2 regions of the Nocardia sp. NPDC060249 genome follow, and region 2 is predicted to be linked to the other one. Evidence: riboswitches for the same ligand, from Rfam matches in the RefSeq annotation. Region 2 holds a riboswitch; the other holds the start of a gene.

Region 1 (15,441 bases), on a different contig from region 2:
GTCGGCGAGCCGCGCGAGCAGGTCCTGATAGAGCGGGACCACTTCGGCGAGCCGGTCGAGCGGGTCACCGTCGGCGTGCTCGGACAGTGTCAGAAAGGTCAGCGGGCCGACGACCACCGGGCGCGCCGGTACTCCCAGGGCGGTCGCTTCGGCCAGCTCGGCAAGCAGTTTCTGAGGGTGCAGGCTGAAGCGGGTCTGCTTGTCGATCTCGGGAACGAGGTGGCGATATTCGGTGCCGAACCACTGGGCAGACCGCAGTGGGGCGATGGTGCCGGTCCCCTGCGCGGCGGCGAAGTAGCGGTCGAGCGGGTCGGCGATATCGAGCACCCGGGCCGGCAGCGCACCGAGCATGACCGCCGTGTCGAGCAGGTGATCGCGATAGGAGAAAGTGCCGACCGGGATGGAATCCAGGCCGGCCGCGGCCAGCACGCTCAGGTGGGCGTAGCGCAGTTCGCGTGCGGTGGTGTGCAGTTCGGCGGCGTCGGCGGCGCCCGAACGGTAGGCCTCGACGGCGCGCTCTAGTTCGCGGTGGGGTCCGATCCGGGGCAGGCCGAGAACGGTTGCGGTGAACGGAGTGGGCGGGACTGCCACGGTCATCGTCTCCAGTGCGGTGCGAACGGTCGCCGCCGATTCCGAGCAGCGTCGACCGTCGACCGCTGGCCGACGAGGAGATGTCGCCGTGCCGGAATGCTCCGGAGGTCGAGGAGGTCGGTCCGCGCGCCCGGTCCACGAGGCGGTGGCCGCCGGGCACGGCGTGCCCGGCACAGCGGGCAGGTCTTCGGACTCGTGAGCACCGGCCTGGCTCGGCCGACCTACTGGCCGTCGCTTCCCGGGCGGAGCCCAGTGCGTGATGACGGCGGTCGTTCCCACTCACCGCTGCGGGACAGTCCCGGATTCTCACCGGGTTCCCTCTCACCGGCCGCCGGTTGCCCGGTACCCGGCTTCGACACGCTCACGAAAGCCCGGGAACCCGGATCTTCCAGTGTGAACGCGAACCAGCTGCGCACTCAGCATAGTGGGCGGACAGGCGGGGCCGTGCGGTATCCCGGCCCCTCCGGGTATCGGGACGCGGATGGCCGTATGCTGTGCGGGCAGCTGGTTCGCCGGTGGCGAGGACGACGGGAGCCCCCGCGCCGCCGCCGGTGTCGACACTTCGCGCGACAGGACTGTCGTGTGGTGGAGAGGGAACCCGGTGGGAATCCGGGACTGTCCCGCAGCGGTGAGCAGGAACGAACGCCATCAACGGCACTGGGCTGTCCATGTCCGGGAAGCGATGGCCAGTAGGTCGGCACGGGGAGTCCCGGTCGGCGCCCGCGAGTCCGAAGACCTGCCGCTGTGCCGGGCGCGCCGCGTCCGGCGGTTGTCGCCTCGTGGATCGGGCGCACACCGGCGATCACCCGAATCGTGTTGTGCGAGTGCGGGTTCGCCGTGTTGCGCCTCTAGGGCGGCTACCGTTTGCTGCCAGTCGACGGAGAACACATCGTGGCCCGATCCGCTACCACCGCCCGCTCGGTGAATACCCAGTCTCTCGGTGAGCTCGATCCCGAGTTGGCCGCCGCGATGGCGGGCGAGCTCGCCCGTGAACGCGACACCCTCGAGATGATCGCTTCGGAGAACTTCGTGCCGCGCGCGGTCCTGCAGGCGCAGGGCTCGGTCCTCACGAACAAGTACGCCGAGGGCTACCCGGGCCGGCGCTACTACGGCGGCTGCGAGGCCGTCGACGTGGTGGAGACCCTGGCTCGCGACCGTGCCAAGGAACTGTTCGGCGCCGAATTCGCCAACGTGCAGCCCCACTCGGGCGCCCAGGCCAACGCCGCGGTGCTGATGGCGTTGATGAACCCGGGCGAGACCCTGCTGGGTCTGGACCTCGCCCACGGTGGTCACCTCACCCATGGCATGCGCCTGAACTTCTCGGGCAAGCTCTATGACGTCCATTCCTATGGTGTGTCGAAGGAAGATCACCGGATCGACATGGACGAGGTGCGTGACATCGCGCGCAAGGCCAAGCCGAAGGTGATCGTCGCTGGGTGGTCGGCGTATCCGCGTCATCAGGACTTCGCGCGCTTCCGTGAGATCGCCGACGAGGTCGGCGCCTACCTGTGGGTCGACATGGCGCACTTCGCCGGTTTGGTCGCCGCTGGTTTGCACCCCTCGCCGGTGCCGTATGCCGATGTGGTGTCCTCGACGGTGCACAAGACTCTCGGTGGTCCTCGCTCGGGTCTGATCTTGGCCAAGCAGGAGTTCGCCAAGAAGCTCAACTCCGCGGTGTTCCCGGGTCAGCAGGGTGGCCCGTTGATGCATGTGATCGCCGCCAAGGCCGCGGCGTTCAAGATCGCTGCCACCGAGGAGTTCGCCGACCGTCAGGTTCGTACGCTGTCGGGTGCGCGGATCCTGGCCGAGCGTCTGACCGGTGCCGATGTGCAGGGCAAGGGTGTTTCGGTGTTGACCGGCGGTACGGATGTGCATCTGGTTCTGGTCGACCTGCGCAACTACGAACTCGACGGCCAGCAGGCCGAAGACGTTCTGCACGAGGTCGGCATCACCGTCAACCGCAACGCGGTTCCGTTCGATCCTCGCCCCCCGATGGTCACCTCGGGCCTGCGCATCGGCACGGCTGCCCTGGCCACCCGCGGCTTCGGTGATACCGAGTTCACCGAGGTGGCCGACATCATCGCCGCCGCCCTGGCGGGCACCTCCGATGTCGAGACCTTGCGTGGTCGTGTTTCCAAGCTGGCTCAGAGCGTGCCGCTGTATCAGGGCCTCGAAGACTGGACGCTCCTCTGAACTACTGCTCACCGCTCGGTGCCCGCCGCGGCCGGGCGGGCACGAGCGAGCCGAGTACACGATGGGGCAGAGGAGACCAACCATGACGACAACCAGTTCGGGGCGGCCGTACTGCGGTGAAACCGTGGGCGGCACCGGCCATTCGGTGGCCGGGAGCCTGCGTACCCACGCGGGTGCGACCGGGCGCGTGCCGTTCTCCGTGGAGTTCAACCCGCCACGCGACGGGGCGGGGGAGGCTCGGCTGTGGCGAGCGGTGCGCGAATTCGAGCGGATGCACCCGGCTTTCGTCTCGATGACCTACGGCGCGGGCGGCTCGACCAAGGACCGCACCGTCCGGATCACCGGGGAGCTGGCCCGCGAGACGACGCTGCTGCCCGTGGCGCATCTGACCGCGGTCGGGCACAGCGTGGAGGAGTTGCGCGCGCTGGTCGGTTCGTATGCAGACTCCGGCATCCGCAACCTGCTCGTCCTGCGCGGTGACCCGCCGGGAGACCCACTGGGCGCCTGGCCCCGGCATCCCGATGGTGTGGAATACGCCGAGGACCTGGTGCGGATCGTGCGCGATCTGGGTGACTTCCACGTCGGTGTCGCCTCGTTCCCGCAGGGGCATCATCGTTCGCCGGATCTGGACCACGACACCCGCTTCCTCGCCGCGAAACTGCGTGCGGGCGCGGAGTATTCGATCACCCAGATGTTCTTCGACGTCGAGCACTACCTGCGGCTGCGCGATCGCGTGGTGGCCATGGATCCGATCGAGGGCGCCAAGCCGATCATCCCGGAACTGATGCCGATCACCTCGCTGCGCACGGTCACCCGTGCCGAGGAGCTGTGCGGTCGCCGGTTGACTGCCGCGGTCATGACCAGGCTCCGCAAAGCCGCGGGTGATGGACCGGAGGAGAACCGCGCCGCCGTGCGTGCCGAAGGCATCGAGATCGCCACCGAGATGGGGCAACGCCTGATCAGCGAGGGCGCGCCCTGTCTGCACTTCATCACGCTGAACTTCGCCAAGGCGACCAGCGAGGTGCTCACGAACCTCGGCTACGGCGTGACGGCGGCCCCGCTCGGCGCCTGACGCATCGACCACCGGGCCGATCACGCACGGGCAGTTGCTGATTCAGCTCTCGTCGCCGGTCCGGTGGTCCGCGGGCGTGTACGGAATATTGGTGGCCCGGTTGTCGTCGACCCGGATCGAACGGCCGAGCTGGGGGAAGGCGCGCTGTGCGCAGTTGGGGCGCTCGCAGACCTTGCAGCCCGCCCCGATCGGCACGGCCGTCGACTCGTCGTGCAGCGGTAGTCCGCTCGAATAGACCAGACGCTCGGCGTGCGCGATATCGCAGCCGAGTCCGATCGCGAAATCGCGTTTGGGAGAAAGAAATCCGGGAGTGCTCTCGTCGGTCGTGCGAGCCAGCCATAGATATTTGCGGCCGTCGGGCATCTCCGCGATCTGGGTGCGGATCCGCCCCGGCGTCGTGAAGGCGTCGTGCACCACCCACAGCGGGCAGCTGCCGCCGACCCGGGAGAAGTGAAAAGCGGTGGCGGACTGGCGCTTCGAGATGTTTCCCGCACGGTCGGTGCGGACGAAGAAGAACGGCACGCCGCGCTGATTCGGGCGTTGCAGCGTGGAGAGCCGGTGACAGACCGTCTCGAAACCGACCTCGAACATCGACGACAGCAGTTCGATGTCGTAGCGCAATTCCTCGGCGGCAGCGCGGAACCGGGCGTAGGGCAGGATCAGCGCGCCCGCGAAGTAGTTCGCCAACCCGATCCGCAGCAGATCCCGTGACTCGGCGGGCATACTCACGGTCGACGTGATGGCCTCGATGGTGTGGCTGTGCGACAGGAAGGCGAGCTGCGTGGCGAGCTGGAACGCGCGCTGCCCGGCCGAGAGCCTGCGCGCCAGCACGATGTGCCTGGTCGCCGGGTCGTAGACGCGTTTGGGTCCCGGATCGGCGGGATTGTCGGAGCGGATCGTGACGGTGACGCCGTATCGCTCGCTGAGCAGCCGCGACAATTCCAGGTCGAGCCCGCCGATGCCGAGCCGGTTCTCGGTGAACAGGGCCTCGGCGGCGAGATCGAGTTCGGGAATGTGATTGCGGCGGTCATAGAAGAAATCGCGCACGTCCTCGTACGGAGTGACGGCCCCGCCCAGTGGTGACTCGATCCCGGCGGCGAACTGCTCGATCTGCTGGGCGCTGCTGCGCAGCCGGCGATGCAGGCTGACCAGCAATCGAGCCGCCGCGGGGACCCGCGCGGTGAGATCGTCCAGTTCGGCGTTGGTGATCGTGGTGGCGTCCGGATCCTCCGCGAAGATGTCGTGCAGGTCGGCCAGCAATCGCGCGTCGGTATCGGCCGCGAAGAAACCCATGTCCAGATCGAAGGTGGCATTGAGTTTGAGCAGGACCGGCACCGTCAGCGGGCGCTGGTCGTTCTCGAGCTGGTTGATATAGCTCACCGATAGCTCGAGCAATTTCGCCATGGCCGTTTGCGACAGGCCACGCTGGTCGCGCAATGTGCGCAGCCGGGCGCCCGCGTACATCTTCTGCATACGGCCCAATCTAGCACCGGCGACTTTCACAACTTTCACAGATTCACAGGTCGCGTTCCGCAAATTTAGGCATTTGTGAGGCATTTTGCTGGGGTTATGCGCTGTGTAACGTGCGAAATGTCCGGTGAATATTCGACGTCTTGGAGGCCACCGCTGTGAAGCATCACCTCGTCCGCACCTACCGTTCCGCTGAGGACTTCCCGCGCACGGAGCACCTGGCCTGGCGGATCGCCGAGGTAGCGGCCGACCCGGTCGCGGTCCCGGCGGACACCGAGGAGATGATCGTCAACCGCATCATCGACAACGCCTCGGTGGCCGCGGCCTCGATCACCCGCCGGCCGGTCGCCAACGCTCGCGCGCAGGCACTGGCCCACGCCTACGGTCCGGGCGCGGCCGTGTTCGGCGTGCCCGGCCGGTTCTCGCCGGAATGGGCCGCCTGGGCCAATGGCGTCGCGGTCCGCGAACTCGATTTCCACGACACCTTCCTGGCCGCGGAGTACTCGCACCCGGGCGACAACATCCCGTCGATCCTGGCCGCCGCCCAGCACACCGGCCGCAGCGGCGCGGATCTGATCCGCGGTCTGGCCACCGGCTACGAGATCCAGGTCGACCTGGTTCGCGCGATCTGCCTGCACGAGCACAAGATCGACCACGTCGCCCACCTCGGCCCCTCGGCCGCGGCGGGCATCGGCACCCTGCTCGGCCTGGACACCGAGACGATCTACCAGGCGATCGGGCAGGCCCTGCACACCACGACCGCCACCCGCCAGTCGCGCAAGGGCGAGATCTCGAGCTGGAAGGCCTACGCACCGGCCTTCGCCGGGAAGATGGCCGTCGAGGCCGTCGATCGCGCGATGCGCGGTGAAGGCGCCCCCTCGCCGATCTGGGAGGGCGAAGACGGTGTCATCACGTGGCTGCTCGGCGGCCCGAACGCGGAGTACTCGGTGCCGCTGCCCGCGCCGGGGGAGGCCAAGCGCGGCATTCTCGACACCTACACCAAGGAGCACTCGGCCGAGTACCAGAGCCAGGCGCCGATCGACCTGGCGTTCCGCCTGCGCGAGCGGGTCGGTGACCTGGACCAGATCGCGACCGTCGTGCTGCACACCAGCCACCACACGCACTACGTGATCGGCACCGGCTCGAACGATCCGCAGAAGTTCGATCCCCAGGCCTCGCGCGAGACCCTCGATCACTCGATCATGTACATCGTCGCGGTCGCCCTGCAGGACGGCACCTGGCACCACGAGCGTTCCTACGCCCCCGAGCGCGCGCAGCGTCCCGACACCATCGAGCTGTGGAACAAGATCTCCACCGCCGAGGACCCGGAATGGACCCGGCGCTACCACTCCACCGACCCGAACGAGAAGGCCTTCGGCGCTCGCGCCGAAATCACTTTGAAGAGCGGCGAAGTCATCGTCGACGAGCTGGCTGTCGCCGACGCGCATCCGCTGGGTGCTCGTCCGTTCGCGCGTGAGCAGTACATCGCGAAGTTCCGCACCCTGGCCGATGGCGTCATCGACCCGGCCGAGCAGGACCGCTTTCTCGATGTCGCCCAGCGCACTCCGGAGCTGACCGCCGAGGAGCTGGGCCAGCTGAACTTCACCGTCTCCGACGAGGTTCTCGGCCGCACGCCGCGGCTGCCGAAGGGGCTGTTCTGATGACCGGCCTGCTGGCAGCGTCGACCTCGGCCACCGACAAGCGCGGCGCGTTCCGGGCGGGCCTGGCTTCGGACCGGATCCAGCGCATCCCCGGCGCGTTCAATCCGCTGGTGGCCAAGCTGATCCAGGAGATCGGCTTCGAGGGCGTCTACGTCTCGGGCGCGGTGGTCTCCGCCGATCTGGCCTTGCCCGATATCGGGCTCACCACGCTGAGCGAGGTCACCGAGCGCGGCCGCCAGATCGCCCGGGTCACCGACCTGCCGGTCCTCATCGACGCCGACACCGGCTTCGGTGAGCCGATGAGCGCGGCCCGCACCGTCACCTTTCTCGAAGACGCGGGCATCGCCGGTGCCCACTTCGAGGACCAGGTCAACCCGAAGCGGTGCGGCCATCTCGACGGCAAAGCCGTTGTCCCCGTGGAGGAGATGGTGCGGCACCTCCGGGCAGCGGTCGCGGCGCGGCGCGATCCGAACTTCGTCATCTGCGCCCGCACCGACGCCGCGGGCATCGAAGGCATCGACGCGGCGATCGACCGAGCGAAGGCCTACGCCGACGCGGGCGCGGATCTGATCTTCACCGAAGCCCTGCACACCCCGGCGGATTTCGAGAAGTTCCGTGCCGCGGTGGACATCCCGCTGCTGGCGAACATGACCGAGTTCGGCAAGTCCGAGCTGATCCCGGCCTCGACGCTGGAGGAGATCGGCTACAACGCGGTGATCTACCCGGTCTCGACGCTGCGGCTGGCGATGTTCGCCGCCGAGGCCGGGCTGCGCGAGATCTTCGAACAGGGCACCCAGTCCGGTCTGCTCGACCGGATGCAGCACCGCAGCCGCCTCTATGAACTGCTGCAGTACGAGCGCTACAACGAATTCGATTCCGACATCTTCAATTTCGCGCTGAGAAGGGATCAGTGATGACCGACATCGCTGTACCGACCATCTACAAAGGGCTCGCCGGTGTCGTAGTCGACACCACCTCGATCTCGAAGGTGGTCCCGGAAACGAACTCGCTGACCTACCGCGGCTATGCCGTGCAGGACCTGGCCGCGCACTGCTCCTTCGAGGAGGTGGCCTACCTGCTCTGGCGCGGTGAGCTGCCCAGCCACATCGAGCTGGAACGGTTCTGCCAGCAGGAGCGGGCGTCCCGGCGCGCGGACCGATCGCTGCTGTCGCTGGTGGCGAAGATGCCCGACAACTGCCATCCGATGGACATCGTCCGCACCGCGATCAGCTACCTCGGCGCCGAGGACCCGGCCGAGGACGACAACTCCGCAAAGGCCAACCGCGCCAAGGCGCTTCGGATGCTCGCGGTGCTGCCGACCATCGTGGCCGCCGACCACCGTCGCCGCCACGGCCTTGATCCGATTCCGCCGCACTCCCATCTGGGGTACGCGGAGAACTTCCTGAACATGTGCTTCGGCAGCATCCCGTCGCGGGAGCTGGTCAAGGCGTTCGAGGTTTCGCTGATTCTTTACGCCGAGCACAGTTTCAACGCATCTACTTTCGCGGCGCGCGTGGTCACGTCGACCCTGTCCGATATCTACAGCGCGGTGACCGCCGCGATCGGCGCGTTGAAGGGCCCGTTGCACGGCGGCGCCAACGAAGCGGTCATGCACGACATGCTCGAGATCGGCGATCCCGCTCTCGCCGAGGAATGGTTGCGCACCAAGCTGGCGCGCAAGGAAAAGGTGATGGGCTTCGGCCACCGGGTCTACAAGAACGGTGATTCCCGGGTGCCCACGATGAAGAACGCGTTCCTCGACATCGCCGCCGCGACCGACGGCGGCAAATGGGTCCAGATGTACGAGATCCTCGAACGCACCATGAACGAGGCCACCGGCATCAAGCCCAACCTCGACTTCCCGACCGGCCCCGCCTACTACCTGCTCGGCTTCGACATCGAGGTGTTCACCCCGATCTTCGTGATGAGCCGGATCACCGGCTGGACCGCGCACATCATCGAGCAGGGCGAGTCGAACGCTCTGATCCGGCCCCTGAGCGAATACGTCGGGGTGCCGCAACGGACGGTCGTGGCCTGACCCACACCTAGTTCCTCCTCGGCGGTCCGCACCACTGCGCGGACCGCCGACCCGTTCCGGCGCACCACCCCTCGCGCCCCGACTCGACAAGGTCGACCGAGCAGATGCCTGGTAGCCAATCGCGGTGAGATCGCCATCCGTGCCTTCCGCGCCGCGTACGAACTCGGCATCGGCACAGTGGCGGTGTTCCCGCACGAGGACCGCAATTCCGTCCATCGCCTGAAGGCTGCCGAGTCCTATCAGATCGGCGAAGAGGGTCATCCCGTTCGCGCGTATCTGTCGATCGAGGCGATCATCGAGGCCGCCAAGAGCGCCGGTGCCGACGCGATCTACCCCGGGTACGGGTTCTTGTCGGAGAATCCTGACCTCGCTGCGGCTTGTGCTGCCGAGGGCATCACGTTCATCGGCCCGACCGCCGAGATCCTCGAGATGGCGGGCAACAAGGCCACGGCTATCGCGGCGGCGAAGGCGGCTGGACTGCCGACGTTGAAGTCCAGTGTGGCGTGCCTCGATGCTCGCGGCCCGCTCTAATTCGTCGCCGTCGCCTGTGCGAAGACGTCCCGAACACGCGCGCGCAACCATTCATGCTCCACATCGGCATCGTGGCGGGGATGCCAGGCCATAGCGATGTCGACTGGGGACATGGTGAGTGGGATCGGCACACTGACCAGCCCGACGGACGCGATGAGTCCGCGATGCACGCGTCCTCCGGCTACCCCGATCAGGTCGCTGTCGCGGACGAGAAGCAGCCCGGCGGTGAAGTTCGGTGCCGACGCCACCACGCGGCGGCGCAGACCGAGATCGGCGAGGGCGAAATCGATCGGACCGGTCAGTGCGCCGCGGCGTGAGACGCTGAGATGGTCGGCCGCGGCGAAGCAGTGCACAGTCAGTTCGCCATCGGCGAGCCGGTGACCGTGCCGCATGGTGGCGACCACCTGGTCGGTGAACAATGTTTCGACTCGCACCTCAGGGAGCACGGTACTGATCTGCCCGATCTCCAGATCTACTGTGCCGCTGCGCAACCCGCTGTCCGTCGCCGCGCCTTCGGCGAGGAATCGCAACGAAACACCGGGCGCCGCCGCATGGATCGCCGCGAGCAGCTCACCACCGAGCGCGGCGACGAGGGCCTCGTCGATCTGGATCGCGAACTCGCGTTCTAAGGTTGCCGGTTCGACCGCGGCGACCGGGGCGAACAGCAGCCCGGCCCGCTCGACGAGTTCGCGGACCTCTGCCTGGATGGACAGCGCTCGCGGAGTCGGGGACATGGTTCGTCCGGTCCGCACCATGACCGGGTCGGCGAGGGCAGTACGGATACGTCCGAGTGTGCGGCTCATCGCGGGCCCGGACAGGTGCAGGCGGGCGGCGGCCCCGCCGACACTGCCCTCGTCGAGCAAGACATCGAGCGCGATCAGCAGGTTGAAGTCGATGTTGGACAGTGATGTTGTGGAGTGCACGGCACGCATTTATCTCCTGTGAAAGTTGCAGTTGAGTGCAACTGTTTCCGACTTTACGTTGGATCTCAACAGCTCGTCCTCGGTGCTGTGACAGGAGATTGCGAAGATGACCATCTCGTTCGCCCGTTCGGGCATCCGGCCCGACGCCTTGACCACCGCGTTGCTGTGGCTGGTGCGGGCGCTGCCCGCGGTGGCGCTGACAGTACTGATCCAGCAGGTCATCGCCCACGAGTCGGACTGGCGACTCGCGCTGGCCGCCGAAGCACCCGACATCGTCGGCTCGGCAGCCTTGTTCACCTTGGCGGCGACGATGGCGGTCACCCCGCTGGTCACACTCACCGGTTGGCGCGGGCACGTACCGCTGCGCCGGGATATGGGGCTGTGGACCCTGGGACTGGGTCTGACGGAAGTCGTCGTCGGCATCCTCGCCGCGAGCACAGGGTGGCTCGACGCGATCGCAGGCACGGCTTTCCTGGCTGCCGGCACCGGTGCCGTCGTCCTGGCAGTCCCGCTCGCCCTCACCTCCTACCCGACGGCGCAGCGCTTTCTCGGCCGTCAGTGGAAAGTGCTGCACCGCCTCACACACGGTGTGGTCGTGTTGGTTATCGCCCACGTCGGTTTTCTGGGACCCGACCAGATCGCCCTGGTGGCGGCGCTGTTCGGTCCGTCCTACCTCCTACGAATCCCCGCCGTCCGTCGCTGGGTCGTCGCCCGTCGCCGAGGAAAGGCCGCTTGATGAACCGCCGAGACCGCCGCCGCACCCAGCGTCTGCTCGTCCTCTCGATCACCGCCGTGACGGTGCTCACCGCCGGCGTTCCCGCGCTGGTGTCCCTCGAGCGCCACGGCTGGAGCGTATGGACCGCACCGCCATCGGACAACGATTGATCCAGCCGATCTCATCCGTGGCGGCGGAAGTCCGGTAGTCGCCAGGTGCCGTCGAAGGCCGCAGCGTCGGGCCCGTAGATGCGGAAGTAGGCGAACCAGCCTGCACCGGGGCTGGTTTGGACCCATCGCTGCAGTTCACTGCGGGTGCGGGCGTCGTCGGCGGTGATCGACTTGCGGTGCACATGCTCGACCTCTCGCTCGACAGGTTCGGCTCGTCCCCGGCGACGGTAAGTAACCAGGCGCTGAGCCGCTTTCCCTGAAACGGATGAACTCCACGCTGGAGGAGACTGCGGTCCGGAATTTGTCGCATGCGTTACTTCCGAACAGTGGACGAGCGAGGGGCGGGCGATGGGAATCGCGAGCAACTTTCAAGCGTCAGAAGGAAATTGGGTGCACCGGACTTCACACGCCTGAGATGCGACAGTGCTGTGAACGGAGGGGCAAGCGCTATTCGGAGCCGCCGCATCGACTGGAGAATATCGAGCGAGCAAGGCCGATAACCTGCACCGATAGGCCCAATTCGAAGGGACTTTGTACTCTATTTGCCCGAAATTTGCAGTGGTGGGATCGGACACGCGAACGCTCCGCAGCCCACGATGGAAGGTTCTCTGGTGATGAATTCCGGATTGTCCGATCTGTTTCGTAGCGCATCCCACGCCGACATCGATGGCTCGTTTCGGGCGCTAGGGCGACAGAGCGGCGCCTCCGGAGTGCTACACCGCGGCAGCGACGACAGTCCGATCTCGGTTGCCGGTGCAGTCGAAATATCCCCGGCCGGCCGAGTATCGCTGGAGGCGACCACGACGACATGGTGCTTCGACGGAGGTTTCGGAGGTGAGCAATGACAGCTCGAGTCGACCTGTATGTCATCGGCCGCCTCGACATGGGAGATGCCGCCGCGGACGTCTATTGCAGCGAGATCCGTTTCGACCATGCCGTTGACGGCGCCGTCTGCGACCGTGCCATCGCGAACTGGTCGAGGACACTGCATCTGGAACCAGGCGCTTCGACCGACCTCGACGGTCTCGACCACACGATGGCGACGGCCGGGTACTACCGAACTGGCGGCTGGCGGGTACGGATCACCGCCAGCGGTGCCGTGCGCTATTTCGCCGAGGCGACAGTCGGCCGCCGGCCTGCGATGGGTGCCCCGATCAGCGTGACTCGCAGTGGTCCTGCCTGACTGACGACGGTTCGGGCCTGGCGATGACGAGTGGGCATTCGGCCCCGTGCAGTACCGCCTGCGCGACCGAGCCCAGCGTCATGCCGGCGAAGCCGCGGCGGCCGTGGCTGCCGACGACGATGAGCTGTGCGGTGGCCGCGGCGACGAGGATCGCCTTGGCGGGCAGCCCTTCCGCGACGACCCGCTCGACGGATACCTCGGGGTACTTCTCGGCGTATCCGGCCAGGCTCTCCGACAGCACCGCTTCGGCCTCGGTCTGCATGGTCGTGCGCGCTTCGTACCGGTAGAACTCCGACCAGGTATGGACCGCTACCAGATGGGCGCCACGTCGGGAAGCCTCGTCGAAGGCGAGAGCGACGGCCTCGGCACTGCACGGCGAGCCGTCGACACCGACCACCACCGCGCCGGTCTGGGCCGTTGTTTCCGGAATCACCGCCACCGGGGACTCGGCGTGGCGGGCCAGCGACGTGCTGACCGAGCCGAGCAGTGTGCGACGCAGTGCCCCGAGTCCGCGACTGCCGACCACCGTCAATCGCGCCGATCTGCCGCGGTCGCGCAGCACGGTAACCGGGGCACCTGTCACCACGGCGGTCGAGATCACGACCTCGGGGGCGAGCGGAGCCGAGACTTCGGCGGCTGCGGCGGCGACGACGGACCGGCCATGACTGCGCAGCTGTTCGGCATCGAACAGGGGACCGGACAGGCCGGGCCCGTAGTCGACCGGAACATCGACGGCGTAGACGACCTGTAGTGGGGCGCGGTGACGCGCGGCGTACTCGGCAGCCCAGCGCAGAGCGATGAGGGACTGTTGCGATCCGTCGACGCCGACGACAACCGGCCGGTTCGGGTTCTCCGAAGTGAACATGATGTGGGCCTTTCTGTTTCCTCCACTGTGCGTCGGGGTTTTCCGCCGGCGGCAGGGTCGGAGGGCACGTGCGCAGAGGCACTAGGTCGTCGTGGCGAGCACCCGGATCGGGGCCCGATGGGGGCGAACGGCTCTGGGGACAGCGACGCCACGGCGCGCAGGGTGGACCCAGGACCCGTTCACCCACTCACCGAGGCAGGTTTGCGATGAAAACCGAGACTCCCAGCAGCGTCGACGCCCGTCCGGCTGCCGATCCGACGTCAGCGAGCACACTGCTCGCCGACTACCTGCACACCCAGCGCGAGACGATTCTGGAAGGGCAGATCACCGTCGAGACGCACGACGACCCGGACTCGGTACCCGCGATGGTGATCGCGTCGCGACGGGCCCGCAGCGCGCTGAGCGCGCACCGTGGCGCCGTCCATGCCGAGCCGGAGGTGCGCAGACTGATCGAGGAACTGCGCTGGTTCGGCATCAATGTCGGCGCGGCCCACGAGTTGCGGACACAGTCGGCGCGACTGCATGCCGCCGTGGACGTGCTGCGACCGCGCTATGTCCGCGGTCCGGTGCACGCCAGAATCGCCGCGTACTTCGGGGAGCGGACCAGACTGGGATGGCTCGCCGCGCGTGACCTTCTCGGCTCGCCCCGATTTCCGGCGATGATCGAGGATCTGATGGCCGAAGAGCGATTGCTGCGCGGTGGCATCGTGGCCGGGATCGACGATGTCGACAACGAGGCGGTGCTGAGCGCGTTACTCGATCGCGTCCGAGCGCGCATGCGCGCGATCGAGTCGAAGGGGGAGGAAGACGCACGCGACGCGGCGGTCCACGCGCTGCGCAAAGCGATTCGGCGCACGCGCTACTACCTGGAAAGTATCCATGATCTCGCACCGTCGCGCAGCGCGCAGGCACGCGAGGGGATGAAGGCAGTGCAGGATCTGCTCGGCGAGCATCAGGAGGCGGTGGTGGCCAAACATCACCTGATCCAGATCACCAGGGAAGCGGAGAACGCGGGGGAGTCGACCTTCACCTACGGGCTCCTGGTGCAACGCGAAATCGACTGCACCACACAGTGTTCGGTGGCCTTGCCAGCTGCCTACTGGCGGCTGCTGCGTGAGGCCAGGGTGATGGCGGATGTGCGCGCGCGGAACTGAGCGACTCAGTTCAGCGGTGCTGTCCAGCGCATCGTGGTGCCGCCCTGCGGCCGTGGTGTGACGGCGAACGTGCCGCCCATCTCCGCGGCGCGGGCAGCCAGGTTGGCAAGGCCGCTGCGTCGGGTGGTCTCGGCAGCGATGCCGGTGCCGTCGTCGGTGACCTCGATCGAGACCTCGTCGCGCACGAGCAGTTCCACCCCGACGGTGCGCGCCTTCGCGTGCCGCACCACATTGCTCACGCCTTCCCGCAGAACGGCCTCGACGTGGTCGGACAGTGGTGGTTCGAGCACGGTGACCGGCCCGGCCAGCCGGACGGTGGTCCGCAACCCGGTGTCGTCGGTCATGTCGGTGATGATGTCGTGCAGGCGTTTTCGGTAGGTCGAGGAGTCGGTGGTGGTGTTGCTCTGCAGATCGAAGATCGAGAAGCGAATGTCCTGGACGATCGCTTGAATATCGTCGATGGTCTCGTCGAGGCGGTCACGCACTTCGGTCGAGCGGGCCCGTTGCATCGTGCCCTGCAACGAGAGCCCGACCGCGAAGAGTCGCTGGATGACGTGATCGTGCAGGCCGCGGGCGATCCGGTCGCGGTCGGCGTAGACGTCGAGTTCGCGCATCCGACGCTGGGTGTCGGCCAGTTGCAGCGCGACCGCCGCTTGGTCGGCATAGGTGGTCAGCAGCGCTTGATTCACCTCGCTGAGCTGGGCCGCACCGGCCGGAAACACCGAGGTCAAGACGCCGGTGACCGTGCCGTTCGCGCGCAGTGGCAGGGTGAGAACCGGGCCGAATTCGGCGGTCGAGTCGAAGATCTGGTGATGGGCGGGTGAGCCGGCGGCGACCGCGCGACCGGACCGGAATGCCTCGGCAGAGTGCGAATC
Region 2 (15,441 bases):
CGCGCCTTCGCCCGACGTCGGCTTGTCGTCCGCTGCCGGCTTGTCGGCCGACGACTTCGCGTCGGCAGTGGCGGTGTCGTCGGGGGTGGTCGCCTCGTCGCGATCCTCCGGTGTCGAGTCCGCCATAACTGTGTGGTCCTTCCGTTCGCAGGTTCGCCTGCACCGTCGGTGGTGCCCGATCGCCTCCGAAAGGGTACCGTCGGGGCGATTTCGTCGGTCAGCAGCACAGTGGGAAGGGGTCGGTCATCAGCGAGGACAGCCGTCCGCGGACGGTGCGTGAGCTGGGCGAATTCGCCTTGATCGACCGGATCAACGCGGGTCGGGAGCAGGCCGCGCACGTGCTGCTCGGCCCCGGCGACGACGCCGCGCTGGTCGCGGCGCCCGACGGGCGGTTCGTGGTGAGCACCGACATGCTCGTCGAAGGCAGGCACTTCCGCCTCGACTGGTCCTCGCCCGTCGACATCGGCCGCAAGGCCATCGCCCAGAACGCCGCCGATGTGGTGGCGATGGGCGCGCGGCCGACGGCGTTCGTGGTCGCGCTCGGCTGCCCGGCCGACACCCCCGTGCCGGTGGTCGAAGGAATCGCCGACGGGATGTGGATCGAGGCGAGCCGCGCCGGGGGTTCCATCGCGGGCGGCGACCTGGTGCGCAGCGAACAGCTGATCGTCTCGGTGACCGCGTTCGGCGACCTCGGCGGACAGCCCGCGATCACCCGCTCGGGCGCGGTGGCCGGTGACATCGTCGCGGTGGCGGGCGAACTCGGCTGGTCCGGCGCCGGGCTGGCCGTCCTGACCGGCGACGCGGACCTCGCCGACCCCGGGTTCACCTATGCCCTTGCGACACATCGTGTTCCGCAGCCGCCGTACGCGGCGGTGATCGACGCGTTCGGTACGCACACCCCGACCGCTCTCACTGATGTCTCCGACGGGCTGCTCGCCGACCTCGGGCACCTCGCCGCCGCCTCGAACGTCGCGATCGACGTGCACAGCGCGGCATTGACCGACCCGGAACTGGCGGCCCTCGCGACATTGCTCGATGCCGATGCCGCGCAATGGATTCTGGCCGGCGGCGAAGACCACGCCTTCGCCGGAACCTGGTCCGCGGATGTCGGGCTACCCGCGGGCTGGCGGCCGATCGGCGTAGTAACCGCAGGCAGTGGGGTCACGGTCGACGGTGTGGCACCCACCGGCGGCACCGGCTGGGAATCGTTCCGTGGGGCGGACGCCACACCCACCGGCGACGAACGATAGGTTGTGCGGTCATGGGTGCCAAACCACTGTCGGAGATCATCGATCCGGGCTGGGCCCGGGCACTGGAGCCGGTCACCGACCGCATCAGCGAAATGGGCGAGTTCCTTCGGGAAGAGAATGCCGCGGGTCGCGGCTATCTTCCCGAAGGGGAGAACGTGCTGCGCGCGTTCCAGCGCCCGTTCGACGCGGTGCGTGTGCTGATCGTCGGCCAGGATCCGTACCCGACACCGGGCCACGCGATGGGGCTGAGTTTCTCTGTCACGCCGCAGGTTTCGCCGGTCCCGCGCAGCTTGTCCAACATCTTCGCCGAGTACAGCAAGGACCTCGGCTTCGATACGCCGACCTGTGGTGATCTGAGCCCCTGGTCGGATCAGGGTGTGCTGCTGCTGAACCGGGTACTCACCGTCACCCCCGGCGCGCCCGCCTCGCACCGAGGCAAAGGCTGGGAAGCGGTCACCGAGCAGGCGATCCGCGCGCTGGTCGCGCGTGACGAGCCGCTCGTGGCCGTGCTGTGGGGCAACGACGCCCGCTCACTGAAGCCCACGCTGGTCGCCGCCGAGGTGCCCTATGTCGAATCGGCGCACCCCTCACCGCTTTCCGCCTCGCGCGGGTTCTTCGGTTCACGACCGTTCTCCCGGGTCAACGAACTGCTCGACGAACTCGGCGCCGACCCCGTCGACTGGCGGCTGCCCTGACCCGGGGCGTCGCCCGCACCAGAAGAGAATGATGAAGGAGCACAACCAGATGCACATCTCCACCGTTCGCGCTGCCCTCGCGACGGCCGCCGTCGCCGCCGCCATCACCGCGGGCGCGGGCTCGGCCACCGCCGCGGGCCTGCCGCTCGAGCCCTACAACGAGCAGGCCGCACCGGTGGCCACCACCCAGGTCGGCGAGGAATGGACCTCCACCGGCACCTCGACCATCTCCTCGGGCGTGAACGCCAAGGTGACCTGCCTGCTGCAGAACACGTTCAGCGCCCTCGGCGCTGCGTGCTGAGTTATCGGCGGCTGGCGCCGCGGGGTTTTCGGCCCTGAGGGCCTCGCATCCGAAGGGCGATACTGCGCCTTCGGCGTTCCGTCTCGCCCTTCGGATGCGAGGCGGCCGAAAACCCGTGGTGGCCTGAGTCCCGGCGTGGCGTTGGTCGCGCCGGGTGGGTCGGTTCAGTCGCGGGAGCTGGTGACTTCTACGTCGGAGTTGGTGGCTTCTAGGTAAGGCCGACGTAGTTCGGCTTGCGCTTGCCCACGAAGGCGTCTACGCCTTCGCGGCCGGTGTTGCTGTTCGCGGCGGCCGAGATGCTGTCGCGTTCGGCGTCCAGCTGCTGGTCCAGAATCGCTGTAGGCGACTGGGCCAGCAGCTTTTTCATGGCCGTGTAGGTGGCGCGGGGGCCGTTGACGAAGGTCTGCGCCACGCGCAGGGCTTCGGTGCGGATCTCGTCGTCGGCGACTGTGCGGCTCAGGATGCCGAGGCGGACGGCTTCCTCGGCGTCGAGAACGGCGTCGGTGAGCAGGATCTCGCTCGCGCGACCGAGGCCGACGATGCGCGGCAGCAGCCAGGACATGCCGCCGTCGGGGGACAGGCCGATGCCGGGGTAGGCGGGGCGCAGTTTCGTCGAGGGCCCACCGATCGCGATGTCGGCGGCGCAGACCAGGCTCATGCCCGCACCCGCCGCCCAGCCCTGCACCGCGGCGATCACGGGGACCGGGGCGGCCGCGAGCGCGCGGACGAACTCGTGGAGTTCGTCGGCCAGCTGGTGCAGGTAGGCGCCGCGGTCATCGGCCGCGGCGAAGTTGCGGACATTGCCGCCCGCGCAGAAGTTCGCGCCCGCGCCGGTGAGCAGGATCGCGCCGACCGACGGGTCGAGGGCGCGCAGGGCCGCGGTGCCCGCGTTGATCAGGTCGAAATCCATCGAGGTGCCCGCGGCGGAGGTGGCGATGGTCAGCTGGAGCACGCCGTCGATGATCTCGGCGGCGGCGACCGGTTCGGTGGTACTCATGGCGTCACACTAACCCGGTTCGCGTCGCCACAATTGTTCGGGCAGCAGGGTGAACGGGTCGGTGCGGCGGATGCCGGTGTCGGTGAAGCCGTGCCTGCGGTAGAAGGCGTGGGCACGCGGATAGGCGGCGAAGACCCAGAGGGTGCACGGCGATCCGGGGGCGGCCGCTTCGATCAGGGCGTCGGCGATGCCGGTGCCGTGCCAGGCGCTGCGGACGTAGAGCGCTTCGAGTTCGGCCTCGGTGCGCGGGCCCGGGTCCGCCGGTCGACCGGGCACGGGCAGATCCCGCCCGGCCGCGAAACCGATCAGCCGGTCGCCGGCCAGCGCGACCGGCAACCGGTGGGTGCCCGCGGCGCGACGCCGTTCCCAATTGATCGCGGAGCGTTCGAGGTCGAAGCCGTCGAGGATGTGGCCGGGGACGAGCGCGTCGTAGGCCTCACGCCAGGTGGCGATGTGGCACGCGGCGAGGTCGGTGACCCGGTTCGCCGTGAGCGGCGCGATCCGCCAGTCAGACACGGCGAGCTCGTTCGGCGCCGCTGGGCCGTTGTACGACAAAGCCCCGGACCACCCACGAGGGGTGCCGGGGCATTGTCGGCAGAATGTACGGGCTGAAAATCAGCCGCGGACGACCTTGCCCGCCTTCAGGCAGGAGGTGCACACGTTCATCCGGCGGGTGTTGCCAGGGGCAACCTGCGCACGCACGGTCTGGATGTTCGGGTTCCAGCGACGGTTGGTGCGCCGGTGCGAGTGCGAGACCGACTTCCCGAAACCGGGGCCCTTGGCGCAGACGTCGCAAACGGCAGCCATGTCGCGAGCTCCTTCATGTCATAAGCGGACAGCGGCGCACGTAGGCCCGCTGAACCGGAAACTGATGTCGTCAAATGCCTTGCCGACTGTCGTCGGCCAGCGCAGACCCACGTGGGCCGCACAAAGCAACCCTGCAAGACTAGCGGGCCGGGCCTCGAAGTTCCAAACCGGGTATCCCGGTCGACCCGCCGAGCGCGGCCCGGCGGACAGCCTGTCCGAGGTCAGCGTAGTTCGGTCGGTAGCTGCCGCTAACCTGGCGTGCGTGCTCGGCGCGCGGGTACGCAGAACGGGGAGCGAGGTGGCGGTGGCGCACGTGCGGGAGTCTCTCGACGGCCACGATCTGCTGGTCTGGGCCCGCGGTTGCCGCACCGACCTGGAGCTACGCCGCGCGGAGATCGACGCGCTCAACGTGTTCCCCATCGCCGACGCCGACACCGGCACCAACCTCCTCGCCACCATGCGAGCCGCCGTGGCGACGGCGGAGCGGGCGGTGCTCGAGGTGGAGGACGTCACGTCCCACCTCGTTGCCCAGGCCTTGGCCCGCGGCGCGACCACGGGTGCGCGCGGCAACTCGGGCATCATCCTGTCTCAGGTCCTTCGCGGGATCGCCGAGGCCGTTGTCGCTGGTCCGTTGACCGGTGCCCGGCTGCAGGAGGCACTGCGACGGTCGGCCGTGCTGGTGCGCACGGGACTGAGTGCCCCGGTCGAGGGCACGATCCTGACGGTTCTCGACCGCGCCGCCGCCGCTGCCGCCGAGGTCACCGAACCGTCCCTGGACGCGGTGGCCCGCTCCGCCGCCGAGGGCGCCGCGCGTGCGCTGAGCCGAACTCCGACCCAGTTGGGCGTGCTGCGTGCGGCGGGAGTCGTCGACGCGGGGGCGCGCGGACTGCTGGTGTTGCTCGACTGCCTCGTGACCGAAGTCTGCGGTGAGGCACCCGCGCGAGTCAGATACACGCGGGGCGAACGGGCCGACCAGGGGCCGCAGCGGCGACCCGACGACGGCAACGCGCAGGGTGTCACTCTGCTCGGCCGGTCCGGTGACATCGATCACGGACGTGCGCGCGACGGCGAGGGCGAGGCCGTATCCGACGGCCGGGAGCGCCGGCTGTCCGACGCCCGCGACGAACACGATCACCGCGATCAGGACGCTGATCCGCACTTCGAGGTCATGTACGTGATCTCCGGTACCGACGAGACCGCGGCGGGTGGGCTGCGCGATCGGCTCGCCGTTCTCGGTGATTCGGTGGTGGTGGTCGGCGACGGTGACAGCACCTGGTCCGCCCACGTGCACTGCCGCGACGCGGGGGCGGCGATCGAGGCCGGGCTCGCGGTGGGCACGGTGACGAGCATCCGGATCGAGAGTTTCGCGGTGACCGCGCCGCACGGCGGCCACCACGAACCCGGCCACCACGATCACCGCCACCACACGCAGGGCGCCGACCGGCTCGGTGCGCGGCACGGGACGGGTGCGCGAGACACCTCTGCAGTGTGCGCGCAGGTTGCGAGCGGTGCCGGTGATCGACTGTCGCGTCCCGTGGATGGAGACGTCCTTTCCGTCACCGGCGGCGCTCGCGACGGGCGCGTCTTCGGCGATCCCGCCGCGCGCGGTGTCCTCGCGGACCGCGGTGTCCTGGCGGTGGTCGCCGGCGCTGCCGCCACGCGCCTGTTCGAAGATGGCGGTGCGGTGGTGTTGCGCGGGGATCGGCAGGTCGACACGAGCGCTCTGCTCACCGCGATTCGGCGGATGCCGCACCGTGAAGTGCTCGTCTTGCCCAATGGCGCCCTGCCGGCGCACGAACTCGTCGCGGTCGGTGTGGCCGCGCGTGACGGGTCGCGGGATGTGCTGTTGCTGCCGAGCGCGTCGATGGTGCAGGGCCTCGCGGCGCTGGCGGTGCACGATCGCGGCCGGATCGCGGTGGACGATGCGTTCGCGATGTCGGAGGCGGCGGCGACCACGCGGTGGGGTGCCTTGCGAGCGGCCCGGGTGCGAGCCCTGACGATGGTCGGCATGTGTTCTCCCGGCGACGGACTCGGACTCGTCGGCCAGGATGTGGTGGTGATCGACCCCGATGTGGTCGGCGCGGGACGCATCCTGCTCGACCGGATGCTCGGTCTCGGAGGGGAATTGGTGACATTGCTGATGGGCGCCGACACGGGGCCCGAGCTGGCGCAGGTGCTCGCCGACCATGTGACGGCCGGTTTCCCCGGCGTCGAGGTAGTCGTGTATTCCGGTGGACAGCAAGTGGATCTGGTGCAGATAGGGGTCGAGTAGATGGCGACGTTGAGTGACCGGCTCGACCATGTGCTGGGCGTCAAGGCGGCCGACCGGCTGACCGAGGCGTTCGACATGACCACGGTCGAGGATCTGTTGCGCCACTATCCGGTGCGCTACGCCACGCAGGGCCAGCCGCTCACCGAGGAGGAGCCGGAGGAGGGCGCGCACATCACCGTGATCGGCCGCATCACGAAAACCGAACTGCGCCCGATGAAGAACCGGCGCGGCTCGCTGTTGAAGGTGCAGCTCGACACCGGCGCCCAGCGGCCGCTGGAAGCCACCTTCTTCAACGGCGACAAGGTGCGCTATCTGGTGAAAGAGGGTGTGCGAGCGATGATGTCGGGCACCGTGCACTGGTGGCGCCCCGATCGCTGGAACCTCTCCCACCCCGACTACCTGATCCTGCCCGACAAGGCCGAAGCGGGCGTGGAGGAACTCACCTCCGTGCGCGGCAGCGGCGCGCTGCGCGGGCTGGCGCAGAGCGCGAAAGGCGCGGGCGGAGTGGATGCCTCGTTCTTCGAACGCGAATTCGTGCCCGTGTATCCGGCGACCGCGAAGGTCCAGAGCTGGGACCTGCTCGCCTGCATCCGTCAGGTGCTCGATCAGCTCGACCCCATCGAGGACCCGCTGCCCGCCGACCTGCGCGAGGAACGTCAACTGCTCCCGCTGGCGGAAGCGTTGCGGCTGATCCACCTGCCTGAGCACAAGCTGGATATCGAGAAGGCCAGGGACAGACTGCGTTTCGACGAGGCGCTCGCCTTGCAGCTCGTGCTGGCCGAACGCCGCCATGAGGTGGAGGGCCGCACCGCCCCGGCCTGCCCGCCCGCGGCCCACGGTATCGCCGCCACCTTCGACGAGCGCTTGCCGTTCGAGCTCACCGAAGGCCAGCAGCAGGTGCTCGCGGAGATCTCCGAGGACCTGTCCCGTACCCGCCCGATGCACCGCCTGCTGCAGGGCGAGGTGGGTTCGGGCAAAACGATCGTGGCGCTGAACGCCATGCTCCAAGTGGTGGACTCGGGGCGTCAATGCGCCCTGCTCGCGCCGACCGAAGTCCTTGCCGCCCAGCATTACCGGTCGTTGCGGGCCATGCTCGGCGACCTGGGCAACGCGGGCGAACTCGGTGCCGCGGAGAACTCGACGAAGGTCGTGCTGCTCACCGGATCGATGTCGACGGCCGCGAAGAAGGCGGCATTGCTGGACGCGATGACCGGTGAGGCGGGCATCGTCATCGGCACCCACGCGCTGATCCAGGATGCCGTCGAGTTCTACGACCTCGGCCTCGTGGTGGTCGACGAACAACACCGCTTCGGCGTCGAACAGCGTGACGCGTTGCGCGCCAAGGCGAAAGACGGCATCAGCCCGCACCTGCTGGTGATGACCGCGACCCCGATCCCGCGCACCATCGCGATGACCACACTCGGCGACCTCGAAACCTCCACGCTCACCCAGCTACCCAAGGGCCGCTCACCGATCGTGTCGAAAGTCGTTCCGCGCAAACTGCACCCGGGCTGGGTGGATCGCGCGTGGGAGCGCATCGTCGAAGAGGTCGGCCAGGGCAGGCAGGCGTATGTCGTCTGTTCGCGCATCGGCGAGGATCCCGACGCGCCACCGGCCAAGGGGAAGAAGGCGGAGAAGGAAGGCCCGACCACCGCGGCCGCTGTGGAGATGTACGAGACGCTGAGCGCGGGGCCGCTCGCGGGCGTGCGCGTCGGCCTGTTGCACGGCAGGCTGCCCTCCGATGAAAAAGACCACGTGATGCGCCAATTCAACGACGGCGCGATCGATGTGCTGGTGTGTACCACGGTGGTCGAGGTGGGTGTCGACGTGCCGAACGCGACCGTGATGGTGATCGTCGACGCCGACCGGTTCGGCGTGAGTCAGCTGCACCAGCTGCGCGGTCGCATCGGCCGAGGCAAGCACCCGGGCCTGTGCCTGCTGGTCACCGATGCCGCGCCCGGCGGGACGGCGATGGCGCGACTGGAGGCGGTGGCGGCGACCACCGACGGCTTCGAACTCTCGGTGCTCGATCTGCGGCAGCGTCGCGAAGGTGACGTCCTCGGCTCCGCGCAGTCCGGTACCGCCCGGTCGCTGCGGTTGCTCTCGCTACTCGACGACCTCGAGGTGATCACCGCCGCACAGGAACTCGCCCGCCAGGTCGTCGCCGAGGACCCGGGTCTGGTGAAGCACCCGGGCTTGGCGGGCATGATGCACGCCGCCGTCGACGGCGAACGCATCGAATACCTCGCCAAGTCCTGAAACCTGTCCGCGGTCAGCGCGGTAGGCGCGGGTACGGCAGGTCGGTGCTGGTGTGCTCGGTCACGGTCAGTGGCCGCCCGATCTGTGGGAACGCGCGCTGCGGGCACGACGGGCGCTCGCACACCTTGCACCCGGCCCCGATCGGCACCGCCACCTGTGGATCGTCCAGTTGCAGCCCCTGCGAATACACCAGCCGGTCGGCGTATTCGATGTCGCAGCCGAGTCCGATGACGAAGTTCTTCGAGGCCGCCCCGAACCCCTGCGCGGCGGCGGGAGTGGTGCGGGCGATCCACAGGTACCGGCGCCCGTCGGGCATGTCCGAGATCTGGGTGAGGGTGCGACCGGGGTGCGCGAACGCCTCGTGGGTGACCCACAGCGGGCAACTGCCGCCGACCCGGGAGAAGTGGAACGCGGTGGCGGACTGGCGTTTCGAGATATTGCCCGCCCGGTCGGTGCGCACCAGGAAGAACGGCACACCGCGCTGCCCCTGCCGCTGCAGCGTGCTGAGCCGATGGCAGACCGTCTCGAAACCGACCTCGAACCGCAGCGCGAGCAGGTCGACGTCGTAGCGCAATTCCTCGGCCGAGCGCAGGAACCGGCCGTAGGGCAGGATCAGCGCGCCGGCGAAGTAGTTGGCCAGCCCGACCCTGGCCAGCGTGCGGGATTCGCCGGTGAGCGCCCGGGATTCGGCGAGCACATTGTCGATCTCGCGGCCGTAGAGCAGCAGGGCGAGGGTGGTCGCGATCTGGAAGGCGCGCTGCCCGGGGCGCAATCGCCTGGCCAGAGTGAGGGTTCGGGTGTCGGGGTCGTAATGGCGTTTCGGGATGGCCGGGTCGGCGCCGTCGCCGCGGACCAGCACCGTGACGCCGGCGCGTTCCTCGGCGATCCTGGCCAGCTGACGATCCAGCGAGCCGATGCTCAGACCGGATTCCTCGAACAGTTGCTCGGCGGCGTGATCGAGGGTCGAGATGTGATTGCGGTGGTCGTAGAAGAAATCACGCACGTCCTCGTACGGCATGGGGGTGCCCGGCGCGCCCGCCGGTGTGTCCACGCGCGAGGACAGCAGGTCGAGCTGGTCGGTCGCCGCGCGCAGCCGCCGGTGCATCGCGATGACGATGCGCGCCACCTCGGGCAGCCGGGTGGCCAGTTCCTCGACTTCGGTGATCGGGGCGGTGTCGCCGCCGCCCGCGGCTTCCACCAGTACCTCGTGCAAGTCCGAGACCAGCCGGGCGTCGGAGTCGGCGGCGAAGAACTGCACGTCCAGATCGAAGGTCGAGTTGAGTTTCAGCAGAACAGGAATGGTCAGCGGACGCTGATCACGCTCGAGCTGATTGAGATAGCTGGGCGAGAGGTCAAGCGACTTCGCGAGCGCTGCCTGAGTCATCCGCCGTTCTTCGCGCAGCCTTCGTAGTCTGGCCCCCGCGTACATCTTCCGCACGTCGCAGATCCTAACGCCACCTGTTCGCAATGTTTGCTCAAAGTGGCGAATGCCTCGGGAGAAGTCCAGTCCTGCAAGGGATTCTACCTGTATCTACCCGTGCGTAACATGCGAAGTCGCGGCCGGCGGCAGGAAGAAGTTCGCTCGCGGTGACCGAATCATCGCGGCGGTGCGGTGCGGCGTTCCCTGAGCGGTTGCCGGAGAATTCACCATAGCGCTTCGGCATCGCCGTTTCGAGGCCGATCGCCGATCTTCCCGGCATCCGGCCATACCGATCGCCGAGGTAGCGGCGCCGATCCGGTCGCGGTGACCGCGCGCCGGTCCTGCGCCGAACCACTGCCCCGGACGGAAACGTCGTCCGGGGCAGCGGTTCTGTGTGCCGGTTACCGTCGCGGTGGTCGGCTCCGGTCGGCGGGTGCGGTCAGCGCAGTGCCGCGGCGGCCGTCACCAGATTGCGCAGCGACGCTTCGACCTCCACCGATCCGCGGGTCTTCAGACCGCAGTCCGGGTTCACCCAGAGCCGTTCCGCCGGAACGGCTTTCAGAGCGGCAGCCAGGGAGATCGTGATCTCCTCGACCGACGGCACCCGGGGCGAGTGGATGTCGTAGACGCCCGGTCCGACACCGAGCGCGAAACCGGCCGCGTTCAGATCGTCGAGGACCTCCATGTGCGAGCGCGCCGCCTCGATCGAGGTGACGTCGGCGTCCAGGCCCGCGATCGCCGAGATGACCTCACCGAACTCCGAGTAGCACAGGTGTGTGTGCACCTGGGTGGTGTCGGCGACGCCCGCGGTGGCGAGGCGGAACGAGTCCACCGACCACTGCAGGTAGGCAGGCTGTTCGGCAGCGCGCAGCGGCAGCAGCTCGCGCAGGGCGGGCTCGTCGACCTGGATGATCCGCGCGCCCTGGGCTTCCAGGTCGACGGTCTCGTCCCGGATGGCGAGCGCGACCTGGCGGGCCGAGTCACCCAGCGGCTGGTCGTCGCGGACGAACGACCACGCCAGGATGGTCACCGGGCCGGTGAGCATGCCCTTGACCGGCTTGGTGGTCAGCGACTGGGCGTACCCGATCCACGACAGCGTCATCGCCTCGGGCCGGGCGACATCGCCGAACAGGATCGGCGGACGCACGCAGCGGGTGCCGTAGGACTGCACCCAGCCCGCCTCGGTGACGGCGAAACCGTCGAGCAGCTCGGCGAAGTACTGCACCATGTCGTTGCGTTCGGGCTCGCCGTGCACCAGCACGTCGAGACCGAGCTTTTCCTGCAGGGTGATCACCTCGGCGATCTCGGCCTGCATCCGCCGCACGTACTCGGCCTGGTCGATCTCGCCCTTGCGCAGGGCGGCCCGGGCCAGCCGGATGGTCGAGGTCTGCGGGTAGGAGCCGATGGTGGTGGTCGGCAGCACCGGCAGGTCGAGGTGATCACGCTGGCGGGCGCGACGCTCGTCGGCGGGGGAGCGGGTCAGGTCGTTCTCGTCGAGCGCGGCCAACCGGCTCCGGACCTGATCGTTGTGCAGACGCGGATCGGTCCGGCGTGAGTCGGCGGCGGCGCGGGCCGCGGCCAGCTCGTCGGCGACGGCGTCGACACCCGCGGTGAGGGCGGTGGCCAGGACGCGCACCTCGCCGACCTTCTCGCTGCCGAAGGCCAGCCACGAGCGCAGCCGCTCGTCCAACCCGGTCTCCGGGGCCAGCGCATACGGCACGTGCAGCAGCGAAGACGAACTCGACACGGCCACCGAGCCGGCGCTGCCCAGCAGGGTGCCCAGGGTGCCGAGCGCCGCGTCGAGATCGGCCCGCCAGATATTGCGGCCGTCGACCACCCCCGCCACCACCAGCTTGCGGGACAGCGCGGGCACCGCCGCGACCGCCGAGACATCGGCGCCCGCGGTGAAGTCGAGAGCGACACCCTCGATGTCGGTGTCGGCCAGCACCGCCAGGGCGGCGTCGGGGTGGCCGAAGTAGGTGGCGACCAGGATCGCGGGCCGGTGCTGCTCGGCCGACAGCGCACGGTAGGTCCGGCCGACCAGGGCGAGCTCCGCCTCGGTCAGGTCGGTGACCAGCACCGGCTCATCGATCTGGACCCACTGCGCGCCCGCGTCCGCCAGCTGGGCCAGCAGGTCGAGGTAGAGCGGCAGCAGTTCGGGCAGCCGCTCCAGCGCCGCGTTGCCCGCGGCCTTGGCCAGCTTCAAGAAGGTGATCGGACCGATCACCACCGGCCGCGCGGGCACCCCGAGCTCGATCGCCTCGTCGAGTTCGGTCAGCAGCTTGCCCGGATGCAGGGAAAAGGTGGTGGCCGTGTCGATTTCGGGCACCAGGTAGTGGTAATTGGTGTCGAACCATTTGGTCATCTCCAGCGGAGCGACCGTGTCGGTGCCGCGCGCGGCCGCGAAATAGCGGTCGAGCGGATCGTCGATCCCGGCCACGCGCGGCGGCAGCGCGCCGAGCAGTTCGGCGGTGTCGAGCATCTGGTCGTAGTAGGAGAAGGTGCCCACCGGTACCGAGTCCAGTCCGGCCTCGGCGAGTTCGGTGAGCTGGGCGCGACGGAGCTGACGGCCGACCGCGTGCAGGTGCGCGGCATCGGCGCGGCCCGCCCAGTAGGACTCGGTGGCGCGCTTGAGTTCCCGGTTCGGACCCACGCGCGGTAGGCCGAGAACCGTTGCGGTGAACGGGGTATGCGAAACAGTCACGGAGATTCTCCAGTGTCGTGCGGGGAGAGCCGTCGCCTTTTCGCGGGCACAAGCCACACAGCCGACACCGGTCGCGACAGACACGACAGGTCGGCATCGGTGGTCCGCGCGCCCGATCCACGAGGCGGTGGCCGCCGGATACGGCGTATCCGGCACAGTCGGCAGGTCTTCGGACTCGCGGGCACCGGTCGTGTGATCGACCGACCTACTGGCCGTCGCTTCCCAGGCGTGCAGCCCAGTGCTGATGACGGCGGTCGTTCCTGCTCACCGCTGCGGGACAGTCCCGGATTCTCACCGGGTTCCCTCTCACCCGGTGCGGAACATGATCCGCACCCGGGTTTCGACGCCTACGCGGGAGGTCGGGGCTCCGACTCTTCCACCGCGCATGCGAACCAGCTGCCTGCTCAGCATAGGCCCTCAATGGGGTCATAGGTCACCTCCCCATCCCGAACACGGCCGTGACCTGCGGTTGCGCCCACGGTGTCCGCGCGCACCGCGCAGCGCCGCCCACGGTGAGATGTGACGGCCTGATGAACGCAACTTCGCAGGTAGGCAGGTGTTCGGTGTGAAGATTGCTGCGAAGCCACCTTGCGTGTCCGGCCCCGGCTCCTGGCCGGGTACCGTAGGCCAATGTTCTCGAAAGTCTTGGTCGCAAATCGTGGTGAGATCGCTATCCGTGCCTTCCGCGCGGCCTACGAACTCGGCATCGGAACGGTCGCGGTGTTCCCGTACGAGGATCGCAATTCCGTCCATCGCCTGAAGGCTGCCGAGTCCTATCAGATCGGTGAAGAGGGTCATCCCGTTCGCGCGTATCTGTCGATCGAGGCGATCATCGAGGCCGCCAAGAGCGCCGGTGCCGACGCGATCTACCCCGGGTACGGGTTCTTGTCGGAGAATCCTGACCTCGCTGCGGCGTGTGCTGCCGAGGGCATCACGTTCATCGGTCCAACCGCTGAGATTCTCGAGATGGCGGGTAACAAGGCCACGGCTATCGCGGCGGCGAAGGCGGCCGGGCTGCCGACGTTGAAGTCCAGCGAGCCCTCGGCCGATATCGATGAATTGCTCACCGCCTCGGCCGAACTCGAATACCCGATCTTCGTTAAGGCCGTTGCCGGTGGTGGTGGCCGTGGTATGCGCCGGGTTGCCGCGCCTGAGCAGTTGCGTGAGTCGATCGAGGCCGCGTCGCGGGAGGCGGAGTCGGCGTTCGGTGATCCGACGGTGTTCCTCGAGCAGGCGGTGGTGAACCCGCGTCATATCGAGGTGCAGATCTTGGCTGATCAGCACGGCAATGTGATGCATTTGTTCGAGCGGGATTGTTCGCTGCAGCGTCGTCATCAGAAGGTGATCGAGCTCGCGCCCGCCCCGAACCTGTCACCGGAGTTGCGTGAGCGTATCTGCGCTGACGCGGTGGCCTTCGCCCGCCAGATCGGCTATATCAACGCGGGCACCGTGGAGTTCCTCCTCGACGAGCGCGGCAACCACGTGTTCATCGAGATGAACCCGCGTATCCAGGTGGAGCACACGGTCACCGAGGAGATCACCGATGTCGACCTGGTGCAGTCGCAGCTGCGTATCGCGTCGGGCGAATCCCTCGCCGACCTGGGGCTGAGCCAGGAGACGGTGCAGATTCGCGGCGCCGCCCTGCAGTGCCGCATCACCACCGAGGACCCGGCCAACGGGTTCCGCCCCGACACCGGCCGCATCACCGCCTACCGCACCCCCGGCGGCGCGGGCATCCGCCTCGACGGCGGCGCGAACCTCGGCGCCGAGATCGGCGCCTACTTCGACTCGATGCTGGTGAAGCTCACCTGCCGTGGTCGTGACCTGCCCGCCGCCGCCGCTCGCGCCCAACGCGCGCTGGCCGAATTCCGTATCCGCGGCGTGACGACCAACATCCCATTCCTGCTGTCGGTGCTCGACGACCCCGACTTCCAGGCCGGCCGGGTGACCACCTCGTTCATCGACGAGCGTCCCGAACTGCTCACCTCGCGCGGATCGGCCGACCGTGGCACCAAGATCCTGACCTATCTGGCCGACGTCACCGTCAACAAGCCCAACGGTGACCGCCCGACCACGGTGTACCCCTACGACAAGCTGCCCGCTGTCGACCTCACGCTGCCGCCGCCGGACGGTTCGCGCCAGCGTCTGCTCACCCTCGGGCCGGAGGGTTTCGCGCGTGCCCTGCGCGAGCAGAAGGCGCTCGGCGTCACCGACACGACCTTCCGTGACGCGCACCAGTCGCTGCTGGCCACCCGCGTGCGCACCAACGGTCTGCTCGGCGTGGCGGGCCATGTCGCGCGGCTGACCCCGGAGCTGCTCTCGATCGAGGCGTGGGGCGGGGCGACTTACGATGTGGCACTGCGATTCCTGCACGAGGACCCGTGGGAACGCTTGGCGGCCTTGCGCGAAGCCGTGCCGAACATCTGCCTGCAGATGTTGCTGCGCGGTCGTAACACGGTCGGCTACACGCCTTACCCCGAACAGGTCACGCGCGCTTTCGTTTCCGAAGCCGCCACGACCGGTATCGATATCTTCCGAATCTTCGATGCCCTCAACAACGTCGACCAGATGCGTCCGGCCATCGACGCCGTGCGCGAAACCGGTACGGCCGTAGCCGAAGTCGCCCTGTCCTACACCGGTGACCTGCTCGACCCGAACGAGTCGCTCTACACCCTCGACTACTACCTGAAGCTGGCCGAACAGATCGTCGACGCGGGCGCACACGTGCTCGCGATC

Evidence for each region. A riboswitch is a leader RNA that binds a small molecule or an ion and turns the genes downstream of it on or off. The one in region 2 is predicted to bind cobalamin.
Region 1: it holds a riboswitch for cobalamin, as region 2 does, so the genes downstream of both, glyA (serine hydroxymethyltransferase) here and metE (5-methyltetrahydropteroyltriglutamate--homocysteine S-methyltransferase) in region 2, are expected to answer to the same signal.

The regions. Positions count from the first base shown of each region.
Region 1 covers NZ_JBHXAQ010000002.1:941,167-956,607, reverse strand. The annotation lists gene ACFWFP_RS12160 (hypothetical protein) at 1-597, opposite strand, end outside; cobalamin riboswitch at 752-956, opposite strand; cobalamin riboswitch at 1,141-1,333, shown strand; gene glyA (serine hydroxymethyltransferase) at 1,483-2,784, shown strand; gene ACFWFP_RS12150 (methylenetetrahydrofolate reductase) at 2,867-3,856, shown strand; gene ACFWFP_RS12145 (short-chain fatty acyl-CoA regulator family protein) at 3,899-5,329, opposite strand; gene prpD (2-methylcitrate dehydratase PrpD) at 5,485-6,987, shown strand; gene prpB (methylisocitrate lyase) at 6,987-7,901, shown strand; gene ACFWFP_RS12130 (bifunctional 2-methylcitrate synthase/citrate synthase) at 7,901-9,025, shown strand; partial or broken gene ACFWFP_RS12125 (biotin carboxylase N-terminal domain-containing protein) at 9,134-9,538, shown strand; gene ACFWFP_RS12120 (LysR family transcriptional regulator) at 9,553-10,488, opposite strand; gene ACFWFP_RS12115 (hypothetical protein) at 10,586-11,215, shown strand; gene ACFWFP_RS12110 (hypothetical protein) at 11,215-11,364, shown strand; gene ACFWFP_RS12105 (hypothetical protein) at 11,376-11,546, opposite strand; gene ACFWFP_RS12100 (hypothetical protein) at 12,206-12,547, shown strand; gene ACFWFP_RS12095 (universal stress protein) at 12,519-13,412, opposite strand; gene ACFWFP_RS12090 (CHAD domain-containing protein) at 13,619-14,566, shown strand; gene ACFWFP_RS12085 (GAF domain-containing sensor histidine kinase) at 14,572-15,441, opposite strand, start outside.
Region 2 covers NZ_JBHXAQ010000001.1:478,066-493,506, forward strand. The annotation lists gene ACFWFP_RS02135 (DUF3515 domain-containing protein) at 1-126, opposite strand, end outside; gene ACFWFP_RS02140 (thiamine-phosphate kinase) at 246-1,250, shown strand; gene ACFWFP_RS02145 (uracil-DNA glycosylase) at 1,262-1,945, shown strand; gene ACFWFP_RS02150 (hypothetical protein) at 1,995-2,246, shown strand; gene ACFWFP_RS02155 (enoyl-CoA hydratase/isomerase family protein) at 2,455-3,243, opposite strand; gene ACFWFP_RS02160 (GNAT family N-acetyltransferase) at 3,253-3,759, opposite strand; gene rpmB (50S ribosomal protein L28) at 3,859-4,050, opposite strand; gene ACFWFP_RS02170 (DAK2 domain-containing protein) at 4,364-6,322, shown strand; gene recG (ATP-dependent DNA helicase RecG) at 6,323-8,581, shown strand; gene ACFWFP_RS02180 (short-chain fatty acyl-CoA regulator family protein) at 8,595-10,019, opposite strand; gene metE (5-methyltetrahydropteroyltriglutamate--homocysteine S-methyltransferase) at 10,441-12,705, opposite strand; cobalamin riboswitch at 12,848-13,045, opposite strand; gene ACFWFP_RS02190 (pyruvate carboxylase) at 13,336-15,441, shown strand, end outside.